Linked DNA regions of Prochlorococcus marinus XMU1405. The protein of the gene in region 1 interacts with the protein of each later gene in a pairwise test. Links are inferred from orthologs where the notes say so. Each region holds a gene or a part of one and is shown on either strand. Other genes may lie near its edges.

Region 1 (8,032 bases):
TCATTTAAGAGGAACAGTTCTTACATTTTTAAAGGCCTTTTTTGGAGATATTCCTGTAAGATTTAGAGCTAGTTATTTCCCATTTACTGAACCTTCGGCAGAAGTAGACGTTCAGTGGAAAGGTAAATGGTTAGAAGTAATGGGTTGCGGAATGGTTGATCCAAAGGTCTTAGAAAAATTAGGAATAGATTCTGAGAAATGGACTGGTTTTGCAGCAGGATTAGGAGTTGAGAGATTTTGTATGGTGAGACATCAGATCGACGACATCAGAAAATTTTATACAAATGATATTAGATTCTTAGAACAGTTCTAATAGTATTTAATTCTTAAATTAGGATTGTCCAACAAATTAGTTTAAGATAGTTCTAGTTTTAATTTTTTGGTTGGTACGTAAAGCAGGACTAATCGTTAATGATGGAAAGGAACTAGCTGTTCAAACTGCAACTTCTGTTCAAAAAAAATTGGAAAAATCTAATTTTGAAGTTGTAAGAGTTAGTAGCTCTGGAGGGATGGTTGGTTTCGCAAATCCTGATCAACATGTTCGTCCTTTGGGATATACGAATTGTGTACCTGAGGGGTTTGATTCATCAATGGAATTTGCAATTGTTCTAGGGGGAGATGGGACTGTACTTTCTGCTGCAAGGCAAACGGCACCTGCTAAAATTCCAATTCTTACAATAAATACTGGTCATTTAGGATTTCTTGCGGAAGCTTATTTATCTAACCTAGATGAGGCTATAGATAAAATAATTGATGGAAATTGGGATATTGAAGAAAGAACTTGCTTTATCATTAGTGTAATGAGGAATGATCAGAGGAGATGGGAGTCTCTTTGCCTTAATGAGATGGCTCTTCATAGAGAACCTCTAACAAGTATGTGTCACTTTGAAATTTCTATAGGTAGACATGCTCCTGTGGATATTTCAGCTGATGGAGTAATTTTATCTACTCCAACTGGTTCTACCGCCTATTCTCTAAGTGCTGGAGGACCAGTTATCACACCTGATTGTCCAGTCGTGCAATTAACTCCAATTGCTCCACATTCATTGGCATCTAGGGCATTGGTTTTTAATGATTCAGAGCCAGTAACTGTTTTTCCTGCAACTCCTGAAAGGTTAGTAATGGTTGTTGATGGCAATGCTGGTTGTTATGTTTGGCCTGAAGATAGGGTTTTAATAAGAAAAAGTAAACACTCAGTAAAATTTATTAGACTTGAAGATCACGAATTTTTCCAAGTTTTAAGAAATAAACTAGGTTGGGGTTTACCCCATGTGGCAAAACCTGATAAATAAAAATACTTAAATTTATTTTTTCCCTTTTAATAGAAAAACGGGATTATTTGGTTCTAGTCTCATTCCCTCCGCAATACTTAAGCTTTTATAGGTCTGAATTAAATTTAAATTTGTTTTGAAATTTTTATCTTCTAATTCCTCTTTCAATTCTTTAATAGTTTGAATATTAATTATTGGGATAACGATAATGTCTCCAATATCCATATCTTGGGAAAGTTTATTAATAATCTGGAGTTTAGTTTTTTTATCACATCCTCCAATTATTAATCTATTAGGTTTTTCAAGAGAACTTAAATTATTCATATTCAAGGTAAAATTTATGTCTTCCTCAAAAATGAATTTTGGTTTGACGTCAAGCCTCTTCGAGTTTTCTAGTATTAATTCTTTTGAGCCAATTCTTTTATCGATACAAAACAAATCTAAATTTGGCCTTAACTTTAGTGCCTCTAAACCAATTGACCCACAACCTGCTCCTATATCCCAGATGACACCATTTCTTGGGAGCTCTAAAGCAGCTAATATTTGAACGCGAACCTCCCTTTTAGTTAATAAGTTTGGTCTATCATCAAAAGTCTTAAAAATATGGTCACTGATTCCGAAAAGAGGGAGATTATTATTTGAGTAATTTTTCTTTGTTTTTATAAGAACAACAATGTTCAAACTTGATATATCAGATGGTAATGATTCTTTAAGATTTAATTTTCTTATCTTTTCATTCTCGAAACCAATCTCTTCACAGAGCCAAAAATCATAGAAGTCAATAAGATTTAATTCTAATAAGTTTTTTTTGATTATTTCTAAACTTTTGTTATATGAATCTGTAATAATAGCCAAACTTGAAGGCCTTGTTTTAAGAGCCTCTACTAGCCTATTCGAATCTCTGCCGTGAATACTCACGTTAACAGTATCTTGCCATGGGATTTTTAACTTACTAAATGCTAATTGAATGCAAGTATTTGAAGGGTAGAAACTTAATTCATCTTTTGAAAAATTTTCTAGTAGTATTCTCCCTATGCCAAACCAAAGTGGATCGCCTCTCGAAATTAAAATAACATCAGTTTTTTGTGATCTAAGCCAGTTAACAAGTTCCTTATTACTGTTGCTCGAAAAAAATAATTTCTTTTTTTCTAAACCATTTTCGCTCCATGATTTTATTTCTTCAAAATATGAATTTGGAACTGCAATAGAAACTGTCTCTTGAAATAGATTTTGTAATTCGAAAGATAGATCTTCAAATTTATAAGAATTAATTCCTACTATATGAATTTTTCTTTTTTTTTCAGTCATGAATATTTAATTAAAAGAAACTTATCTATTTGAATGTTTTATTAAATTATCTTATGATTGTTCGAGCTTTCATAATAAATCAATTGTCTGAAAGAAGAAAGAGATTACATGATTTATTATTAACTCTGATAAATAAAGATAGTGAATTTGAGTTTATTGAAGAAGATTCTAACGATTTAGCATCTAGCTATTCTGAAAAAGACACTTTGAATTTATCTCGAGTTATAGAAAAAAATCGTAAAATAATCAAAAGATACCAAGCTATTGTAAGAACAGCTGTTACTCTTGATGCCCTTATGGATTCTGAAAATGAAGAAAATTACAAAATCAAATAAAAAATTTTTTTTAAAAAAAATATTACCTTTAATTTTACTACTATCCTTTATTTTTAACCCATTGACAGTATCCGCAGAAGTTGCAGAAACAGAAATAAATGGAGAATTAATAAATGCTAGCAGTGAGTTTTTAAGAGATTTGGACTTTGAAACTTGGCAATTAGTAGCTTATAAATCACCTTTTTTTGAAGATAAATTGATCTTGAGAGTAATAGGATATCCAGGAAATCTTAGGATTGATCATCCCACTGACTTGAGAGTTGAATCAGGTAGAAAACAGTGGCTTTTAGATGATAAAACATTACTTAATGTTGAATTGGCAAATGATGGAAGACAAGCTGCAGCAGAATTCGATCTTGATGAATTGATTAAAAATTTAGATAAAAATAGACCATTAAGATTATCTTTGTCGGGAGTTTTTTCTGAGTTACCTGTTCCTCCTTTTGTTGTTAAAGAGTGGAGATCAATAAACTGAATTTGATTTTTGGAGATGACTGAAAAAAATGTAAGCCATACAAAATGGATGAAAAGAGCAATTTTTTTGGCTTCTTTAGGCAAAAATACAACGAGTCCAAACCCAAGGGTGGGAGCAGTGATACTTGATAAGAATGGAAATCTTATTTCTGAAGGGTTTCATTTCAAGGCAGGGATGCCTCATGCAGAGGCAATGGCATTTAATAATTTAAAAAAGGATGCTAAAGGTGGAACAATGTATGTAAATCTTGAACCTTGTTGCCATCAAGGTAAAACACCTCCATGTGTAGATAAGCTGATATCCTCGGGTATAAAAAAGGTATATATATCTATTGAAGACCCTGATAAAAGAGTCTCTGGTAAAGGTATTAAGCTGCTAAAAGAAGCTGGAATACAAGTCCACTTAGGATTATGTAAAAAAGAATCATTAGATTTAAACAAGGCTTTCATTCATAGGAATATTACTAAAAAGACATTTGGTGTTCTTAAATGGGCAATGAGTATTGATGGAAGAATAGCTTTAAAAAATGGACAAAGTAAATGGATTACTAATGAAGAATCAAGGTCATTAGTTCACTCTTTTAGAGCAGAATTTGATGCAATAATTATTGGTGGAAACACATTAAGAAGAGATAACCCACTTTTGACTACTAGAGGTTCTAAAAATCCTGAGCCTTTGCGAGTTGTTTTCACAAAAAGTTTAGATCTCCCTTCAAAAGCTAATCTTTGGGATTGTGATAGAGCAAAAACTTTAGTTATTTATGATTCTTCTACAGCAAATGAAAGCTACCTCTCAAGGATTCCAAAATGTGTTGATGTTGAGAAGGTATCATCAGATAATCCAGAGTTAATTTCAAAAATACTTGCAAAAAGAGGATGTAATAAAGTTCTTTGGGAATGTGGCCCCAGATTGGCTACTGCCGCTATTCAATCTAATTGTATTCAGGAACTTATTACTTTTATTGCTCCAAAAATTTTAGGTGGAGGGAATAGTATGAATCCCTTGGGAGATTTTAATTTTGAAGAAATGCATGGAATTATCAAACTAAGTGATTCTGATGTTAGTTTGATTGGCAATGACATATGTGTTAAGAGTAGATTTAAAAATTAAATTTCAATACTAATTTTTATGGGTCAAAGTACCGTACGGTTCTCACCCAAAAAAAACATTACAGGTACGGAAACTAATGGTTTAGTTTATAATAAGTTCAAACTTGACATAAACTATGCCGATAAGACAAGACGATAATCAACCTAATAGACGTTTTGGAATTGTAAATATTATTTTGATAGGAGTTGGAGCATTACTTTTGTTTAGTAGCCTTTTCCCTAATCAAAATATGCAAATTCCAAGAGTTCCTTACTCTCTATTTATTGATCAGGTTAACGATGGTGAAGTTAAGCGTGCATACATTACACAAGAACAAATTAGATATGAGTTAAATGGAGCTGAAGAGGGCGCACCTTCTGTTTTAGCAACAACCCCAATTTTCGATATGGACCTACCACAAAGGCTTGAAAGTAAAGGAGTCGAATTTGCTGCTGCCCCTCCAAAGAAACCTAATTTCTTTTCAACCATTTTAAGTTGGGTTGTTCCTCCTCTAATTTTTATCCTTGTTTTACAATTCTTTGCTAGAAGAAGCATGGGAGGCGGTGGTGCTCAAGGAGCTCTTAGTTTTACAAAAAGTAAAGCTAAAGTTTACGTCCCTGATGATGAATCAAAGGTGACTTTTGCTGATGTCGCAGGAGTTGATGAAGCTAAAGATGAATTAACCGAAATAGTTGATTTTTTAAAAAGACCTGAGAGATATACAGACATTGGTGCAAGAATACCTAAAGGAGTTCTTCTTGTAGGCCCTCCAGGGACAGGAAAAACTCTTCTTTCAAAAGCTGTTGCAGGAGAAGCAGAAGTTCCTTTCTTCATTATTTCAGGCTCTGAATTTGTTGAACTTTTTGTTGGTGCAGGTGCGGCAAGAGTTAGGGATTTGTTTGAACAAGCTAAGAAAAAAGCACCTTGTATAATCTTTATTGACGAATTAGACGCTATTGGTAAAAGTCGCTCAGGATCTATGGGAGTAGTTGGTGGAAATGATGAGAGAGAACAAACTTTAAACCAATTACTCACTGAAATGGATGGATTTGCTTCAACCGATAAGCCAGTTATAGTTCTTGCGGCCACCAACCAACCCGAAGTTCTTGACGCGGCACTTTTAAGACCTGGAAGGTTTGACAGACAGGTTTTAGTAGATAGACCAGATTTATCCGGAAGAAAAACTATATTAGAGATCTATACAAAAAAAGTTAAACTCGCAGATTCCATAGATTTAGATTCAATTGCCCAAGCTACCAGTGGATTCGCAGGTGCTGATTTGGCTAACATGGTAAATGAAGCTGCTTTACTTGCCGCTAGAGCTAAAAGGAAAAGTGTAGAACAACAAGATTTAAGTGAAGCGATAGAAAGAGTTGTTGCTGGTCTGGAAAAGAAAAGTCGTGTTTTGCAAGATGATGAAAAGAAAGTTGTTGCTTACCATGAGGTCGGTCATGCAATAGTTGGTCATCTTATGCCTGGGGGCTCAAAAGTTGCTAAGATTTCAATCGTACCAAGAGGTATGAGTGCACTTGGTTATACCCTCCAATTGCCAACTGAAGAAAGATTCTTAAATTCAAAAGAAGAATTAAAAGGACAAATAGCTACACTTCTTGGAGGAAGATCTGCTGAAGAAGTAGTTTTTGGCAAAATAACCACAGGTGCTTCTAATGATTTACAAAGAGCTACCGATATAGCAGAACAAATGGTTGGCACATTCGGAATGAGTGATATTCTTGGCCCGCTTGCTTACGACAAACAGGGAGGGGGTCAATTCTTAGGAAATGGAAATAATCCAAGAAGATCTGTTAGTGATGCTACCGCTCAAGCAATAGATAAAGAAGTTAGAGATCTCGTTGATGATGCTCATGAGACTGCACTAAATATTTTAAGGAATAATTTACCCCTACTCGAATCTATTTCCCAAAAAATTCTCCAAGAAGAAGTTATTGAGGGGGAGGATCTTAAAACTCTCTTAGCAGAGAGTAAAATGCCCGCATAGTACAATCTAGATCTATCTAGAAATATTGATGTTAAAACCAAAAAAGCTTGCTAAAAAAAATTTCTTGTCAGGCTTGGATCTATCCACTGAAGAATTTTTACATATTTTAGAGCTTGCTAGTGTTTTTAAAAATAAAAAAATTAATATTGATCTTGACAATAAAGTTTTAGGATTAATTTTTGATAAGTCTTCTACTCGTACAAGAGTTAGTTTTCAAGTTGCGATGACTAGGCTTGGTGGAACCACTATTGACCTCAACCCGACAACATCACAAATAGAGAGAGGCGAGCCAATTAAAGATACTGCAAGAGTTCTAAGTAGATATTGCGATGTAATAGCAATTAGAACATTTGATCATTCAAATTTGGAAGAATATGCTAAATGGTCTACGAAGCCAGTTATAAATGCTCTTACAGATTTAGAACATCCATGTCAGGCATTAGCTGATTTTTTAACTATTAAAGAGGAATTTCTTGATTTTAAAGAAGTAGTTTTGACATTTATTGGAGACGGTAATAACGTCGCAAATTCTCTTATTTTATGTGGGGCGTTATTAGGAGTAGAAGTTAGGATTGCATGTCCTAAAGGTTATGAACCTAACTCTTTGGTGATCAATAAAGCATATGAAATATATAAAAATAAGAATTTGTTGAAAATTACTAACGATCCTAATAGTGCTGTTTTAGGGGCAAATGTTCTCTATACAGATGTTTGGTCATCTATGGGTGAAGAAAATCAAAAGGATGAGAAAGAAAAAGTTTTTAATGGATTCACTATTGACAGTGATTTAGTTAGTAAAGCTGCTAAAGATGCAATTATTCTTCATTGCCTTCCTGCTTATAGATCCAAAGAGATTACTGATGAGATATTTGAAAGTCACAAAAGTAGAATTTTTGATCAAGCGGAAAATAGATTACATGCTCAACAAGCTCTTTTATCTTGCATTCTTCAATAGGAATACTTGCGAACTAATCAATAAAAGGGTACAAATGTATTAGAGTACATTTGTTTTATGGGAACTATCTCAGGGGATGATCTTACCCAAGCTCAGAATGAGTTATATGGATGGATAAAAAATTACATGAAAGAATTTCAACATAGTCCATCCATTAGGCAAATGATGCAAGCTATGGGATTAAAATCTCCTGCTCCAATTCAAAGTCGTTTAAAGCATTTACAAGAAAAAGGATATATATCTTGGCAAGAAGGAAAAGCTAGAACAATGCAAATAGTTGATGAAATTATTGAAGGTGTACCAATAATGGGTTCAGTTGCAGCTGGAGGTTTAATTGAAACTTATTCTGATGTTCAAGAAAATTTAGATATCTCTGATGTTTTAAAGAAGAAAAATGTTTTTGCTCTTACAGTTAATGGAGACTCTATGATAGATGCATGTATTGCTGATGGAGATATGGTTTTGATGGAGCCAATTACAGATTCGTACTCGCTTAGAAATGGAACGATTGTTAGTGCAATGGTTCCAGGTTTAGGGACAACTTTAAAGTATTTTTTTAAAAAAGGAGGAAAAATATTTCTTGAAGCAGCAAATCCATCT
Region 2 (5,510 bases), on another replicon or contig:
CCATTCAGCATATGTGATATTTAAATAACCTAATCTTTTAGCTAATAAAATGCTCCAAAATTGATCCCCACCAAGGAAAATAACTACCCCTTTTTTTGGCCAATATGCAAAAGAATGTGGCTTTATTAATAATTTCCAAAAACTTTTGGATTTTGTAATTAATTCGAATTTATTCCATGAATTTGCAACTGAAAATTCTTTACCAGTGGCATTTGGGCAAGGAACAAGGACTAACCTAAGAGTGAATTCTTGTTTATCGTCATCACGTAGTGATTTATTTACTTTGTTAAGCTCATCTATTACAGGATTTACCCATGTGGTTAATTCACCAGGACCATTGGAAATTATAACTACTGCAACTGATTTTTTTTTCATTGCAGTCAAACCAGAATACATTAAATGCGGACGGCGAGACTTGAACTCGCAAGGCCGAAGCCACACGCTCCTTAGACGTGCGCGTCTACCAATTCCGCCACGTCCGCAAAGGGTTTTCAGCAACCGTGGGATACCTAAACCTTAAAAATATCATACATTATTGACTGAAATAAGGATCTAGTTCGAAAAGAGTATTTTTGAATATCATGAATAATTTTTCTATTGCATAAAACAAATATTTATACATATATAACGTTTTAGGTTGTATTGTAAAAAATGTCCTCTGATCACTAAAAAAATTTGTTGAATACTTTGGCAAATAATTTTTTATTTTAAGTCATTTCATTTCTTCAATTTTATTTTCACAATGGTTGAAAAAGTTTTAATTGCTAATCGTGGAGAAATAGCTTTACGAATTGTCAGAAGTTGTAGAGAACTAGGCATTGCAACAGTTGCAGTTTTTAGCACTGTAGATAAAAAAGCATTGCATGTTCAGCTTGCTGATGAGGCGGTTTGCGTAGGAGATTCATTAAGTAATAAGAGTTATTTAAATATTCCAAATATACTTGCTGCTGCTACATCAAGAGGAGTTGATGCTATTCATCCTGGTTATGGATTTCTTGCGGAAAATGATAAATTTGCTGAGATGTGTAACGATCACGGCATAGTTTTTATTGGTCCATCTCCTAAAGCTATTAGATCTATGGGAGATAAATCTACAGCTAAAGAAACTATGGAAGCAGTTGGAGTTCCCACAGTACCTGGCAGTAAAGGCTTGTTATCAAATGTTGATGAGGCTTATAAATTGGCAGATGATATTGGCTATCCGGTAATTATTAAAGCGACTGCTGGAGGAGGTGGAAGAGGTATGAGGTTGGTTGAAAACTCTAATAATCTCGAAAAAATGTTTAAAGCAGCTCAAGGCGAAGCAGAAGCAGCTTTTGGTAATGATGGTTTATATATGGAGAAATTTATAAAGAAGCCAAGACATGTAGAAATTCAAATTTTGGCTGACAGGTCGGGTAATGTTGTTCACTTAGGAGAGCGAGATTGTTCAGTTCAAAGAAGACATCAGAAGTTACTAGAAGAGTCTCCCAGTCCTGCAATTAACCCTGAGCTAAGAAAAAAAATGGGGAACGCAGCTATTGCTGCTGCAAAAAGTATCGGCTACGAAGGAGCGGGGACAGTTGAATTTTTAGTTGATGATGATGATAATTTTTATTTTATGGAAATGAATACTAGGATTCAAGTTGAACATCCTGTTACTGAAATGGTTACAGGAGTAGATTTAATAGCTGAGCAAATTAAAATCGCAAGCGGAGCAAACTTGGAATTTAATCAGGATGATATCCATTTAAACGGTCATGCCATTGAATGTAGAATCAATGCTGAAGATCCTTCTCACAATTTCCGACCATCACCTGGAAAAATAACTGGGTGGCTCCCTCCAGGTGGCCCTGGTGTAAGGGTGGATAGTCATGTGTATACAGGCTATGAAATACCTCCTTTCTATGACTCATTAATTGGTAAATTAATAGTCTGGGGAAAAGATCGTAATACTGCAATTAAACGTATGAATAGGGCTTTAAATGAATGTGCGGTCACTGGTATTCCTACAACAATTAACTTTCATCTAACTTTACTGAATAAATCTAAATTTAAGCAGGGTAAGATTCATACTAAATATGTAGAAGAAGAATTATTGCCAAATTACTGAGAAATAATTACTTATTTCTATGAAATATGTGTATGTAATGCAAGTTTTATAAGCCCTTGCTGACCGACTAAAATTTCTCTTAAAAAGCTTATAAATCCTATCCAAATTACGGGTCCAACATCAACACCTCCAATAGGAGGAATTAGTTTTCTTGTTAAATTAAGAATAGAGCTTGATGGTATTGAAATTAATAACCATAAACCTTTATTTAAATCAATTTTTGGGTACCAAGTAAGTATTAATCTTATTAGAAAAACTATAGTTAGATATGAAAGAGAAATTCCTAAACTAATATCTAAAATTTGAAGAGAGTTTACAAGCAAGAAATCACAATTATTTAACTCATCTTAATAAATAACCCATTGAAACGTATTTAATTCGTATTATAAATTGAGAATTTAATATTTAAAAAGTGTTTCAAATCTCAAATTTATTACTAGCCGCAGATTTTTCTGCTGAAGTTGCAAATAATTCAGCAGTTGGAATGATAGGTAGTTTTATTGCGGCTGCCTTACTTATCGTTATTCCAGCCACTGCATTTTTGATTTTTGTTAGCCAGAAAGATTCTCTCGATCGTACTTCTACCGGAAGACGCTAGTTTTTGTAGAAGTTTTAAGTACACTATATATATAAGGGATATAAGTAACCCTTTAAAAAATAAATTTTTGGAGAAAGAATGTGGTCAATGCTAGTCTCAATTGGGCCAGTATTGTTGGTATAGTTCTCGCAGTATGTGGAGGAGGCCTTTATTTCTTGAGGTCCTTTAAGCCTGCCTTGGCAAGGGATTATGATGTTTTCTTCGCAGCAATTGGACTTTTGTGTGGAGGAATATTATTTTTTCAAGGCTGGAGGTTAGATCCTATCCTTCAGTTTGGTCAGTTTTTACTTGCAGGAACTACAGTTTTTTTCGCATATGAAAGTGTGCGATTGAGGGGAGTTGCTACTGATCAAGCTAGAAGATCATCTTATTTTGATGATGATCCTATTTCTGATGGTCCCAGAAATTCTAGAGGCCGATTTAATGACGATTATGATAGGTTTGAAGAATCTGAAAGACCTTCCAGAAGATTTAAACCTCAAGAAGATGAATTTGAAGAAGACTATATGGAGGGGAGATCTCGTAGGAGGAATGTTTCTAGAGCGATACCCTCTGCTGCAGCAAGTAGAAGTAGGCCATCTACAAGAGAAATAAGTCAGTTTGAAAATGACGAACCTATAAGAAGGAGAAGAAGACAGACTTCTGAAGATAGAAATAGTAAACAACCAGAAACAAATAACTTTGGTGAAAGAAGAAATTTATCTCGCGATGAAGTTAAAACAGGGTCTAGACCCAGAATGAATCGTACAGTTTCTAAACAAGATAATATCTCTGCTCCTAGTAATTCTTCTCCATTAAGAAAGAAACCTTCTAGATCATCTATTAGGCAGCAAACTTCAACAACTCAAGTAGAAGATGCTTCATTTAAAGATGCTAATCAAGCCAAAAAACCACGTGAGACTCGGAGAGTGAGCTCTTCAGTTAGATCAAGTTCAAAAAATCAAAATAGTAGATATAACGTTGGAACAAATAATAAGAAACCAAGAGATAACAGTTCTAGATTTGATGATTAATTATAAGATTCCTGCCCATTTTAAAAACGATTGTTTACTAAATAATTCAATCAATACTATTGCAAGGAAGCCAATCATTGCAAATCTTCCATTAGTTATTTCAGAATAACTACTCCATCCAAATTTATATTCATCTTTAATTTCTATAGTTTTTTCATCTAATTTATTGACTTCAATTTGTTCATTGATCTGATTCGGATCTTTTTGCTCTTCTATAAAACTCTCATTCTCTAAATTAGTGACTTCTGAGTTAGTTTGTTCTTCTTTAGAATTCATTTTTTTTGTTAATCCTTAAAATTATACTTATCAGAAGTCAATAATTTCCAGTCTCCTTGTCCATTTAATTCTAAAATATTTTCGTGAAAATCTTTTAAGCTAGGTCTATGTCCAACACTTATTAGAGAAAGTTCTCGTTCCTTTAGTAAACTATATAGTTTTTTTTCAGTGTTAATATCTAAAGCACTTGTTGCTTCATCAAGTACTGCAAATCTTGGAGAATTTAGTAACAGTCTTGCAAAAGCTAATCTTTGTTGTTCGCCTAGGGAAAGAATTCGTGGCCAATCTTGTTTTATATCAAGATTAGGATACCGATCAACTAAGTTTTTTAAATTTACTTCATGTAGTACAGAAGTAAGATGTTCATCACTAAATTTCTTAACTTCTGTGGGATAACATAATTGTTCTCTTAAAGAACCAAGTAACATATATGGTTTTTGAGGTATGAATAATAATTCCCCAATTTTTGGTTTTTTAATTACTCCTTGATCGGGTTCCCATAAACCACTAATCATTCTTAATAAAGATGTTTTTCCGCACCCAGATGGTCCTACAACCAAAAGTGATTGATTATTGTCGATGCTTAAATTTAAATTTTTAATGATTGTTTTATTGGATCCTGGTGGGCAAAGGTCAGCATTATTAATAAGAATTGAGGGGTAATCTGAAATAACGTTTTGATTGCTTGTTGGGTTGGTTTGACTAATGGATTCAACTTTTGATTGGAATCCTTCTAATCTGCCAATGCCAGCAGTAAATTTTGCGAGTTCTTCGATTTGATTAACAATAAAAAACAACGAACCTTCAACCATTCCAAATGCAAAGCTTGCCTGAATAAAGCGTCCATAATCAATATCACCTCTAAAGTAAGGGATTGCCATTATTAGATATGGAAAGAAATTTCCTGCATAATTAATGGATCTTCTCATGACGTCTATTATTACTCTCCATATAATCAGTAAATTAAAGTTTCTCACAACTTCTCCTAATCGCCTTTCAGTTTCACTTCGCTCAGGATTCTCCCCAGAGTAAAAGGCTATTGATTCAGCATTATCTCGAATATGAACTAAGCCATATCGAAAATCTGCTTCATATCTGAGTTGATCAAAGTCAATCTTTACAAGATTTTTTCCTGCAATTAAAAGGATAGAAGTTGCAAATGCAGCGTAACCGAATAAAGAAAAAGTAAGTGTTGTACTAATACTCCATAAAATAAGAATATTAAGTGAAAATGTTAGTAGTGCATCAAAAATACCTAATGTGAAAGAAAGACTTTGTCCGGTAAAAGCTCGAGTATCATCTGTGATTCTTTGATCAGGATTATCTACATCGGTTTGTTCTTCATCATTGGGATTTAATTGGTAATAGGCTTTATTAGTCATATAATCTTTGACTAAACTTTTTGAAAGCCATTCTCTCCAAATTATTCCTAATTTATATGTAAAAAATATTTGGGAAACACGTATAGGTAGAGCCACAGCGAAACAACAAGCGTAAATCCCTAATATCCGATAAAAACCATCTTCTTGTT

The links. Proteins that work in one complex are often made in the same cells at the same time.
Region 2: the proteins of ribD (region 1) and accC interact in binary tests that used the Escherichia coli proteins (3 or more experiments, as listed by UniProt). The link is inferred for Prochlorococcus marinus XMU1405 from one-to-one orthologs.

What each region holds. Positions count from the first base shown.
Region 1 is NZ_JAAORF010000003.1:205,176-213,207, reverse strand. What follows is about bases 2,607-5,451. They hold ribD (bifunctional diaminohydroxyphosphoribosylaminopyrimidine deaminase/5-amino-6-(5-phosphoribosylamino)uracil reductase RibD), read left to right. Parts: upstream 2,607-3,404; coding sequence 3,405-4,499; downstream 4,500-5,451. Other genes in these bases: ftsH (ATP-dependent zinc metalloprotease FtsH), read left to right, coding at 4,615-5,451; HA148_RS07085 (DUF3122 domain-containing protein), read left to right, coding at 2,889-3,389; HA148_RS07090 (hypothetical protein), read left to right, coding at 2,633-2,914. In the rest of the region: pheS (phenylalanine--tRNA ligase subunit alpha), read left to right, coding at 1-313; HA148_RS07100 (NAD(+) kinase), read left to right, coding at 384-1,292; precorrin-6y C5,15-methyltransferase (decarboxylating) subunit CbiE, read right to left, coding at 1,305-2,579; more of ftsH, read left to right, coding at 5,452-6,477; argF (ornithine carbamoyltransferase), read left to right, coding at 6,506-7,432; transcriptional repressor LexA, read left to right, coding at 7,490-8,032. UniProt on the Escherichia coli protein: Converts 2,5-diamino-6-(ribosylamino)-4(3h)-pyrimidinone 5'-phosphate into 5-amino-6-(ribosylamino)-2,4(1h,3h)-pyrimidinedione 5'-phosphate.
Region 2 is NZ_JAAORF010000001.1:66,270-71,779, forward strand. What follows is about bases 1-2,917. They hold accC (acetyl-CoA carboxylase biotin carboxylase subunit), read left to right. Parts: upstream 1-742; coding sequence 743-2,092; downstream 2,093-2,917. Other genes in these bases: HA148_RS00315 (glycosyl transferase), read right to left, coding at 1-396; HA148_RS00330 (YggT family protein), read right to left, coding at 2,110-2,415; psbX (photosystem II reaction center X protein), read left to right, coding at 2,505-2,690; HA148_RS00340 (Ycf66 family protein), read left to right, coding at 2,771-2,917. In the rest of the region: more of HA148_RS00340, read left to right, coding at 2,918-3,703; HA148_RS00345 (chlorophyll a/b-binding protein), read right to left, coding at 3,704-3,979; HA148_RS00350 (ABC transporter ATP-binding protein/permease), read right to left, coding at 3,988-5,510. UniProt on the Escherichia coli protein: This protein is a component of the acetyl coenzyme A carboxylase complex; first, biotin carboxylase catalyzes the carboxylation of the carrier protein and then the transcarboxylase transfers the carboxyl group to form malonyl-CoA.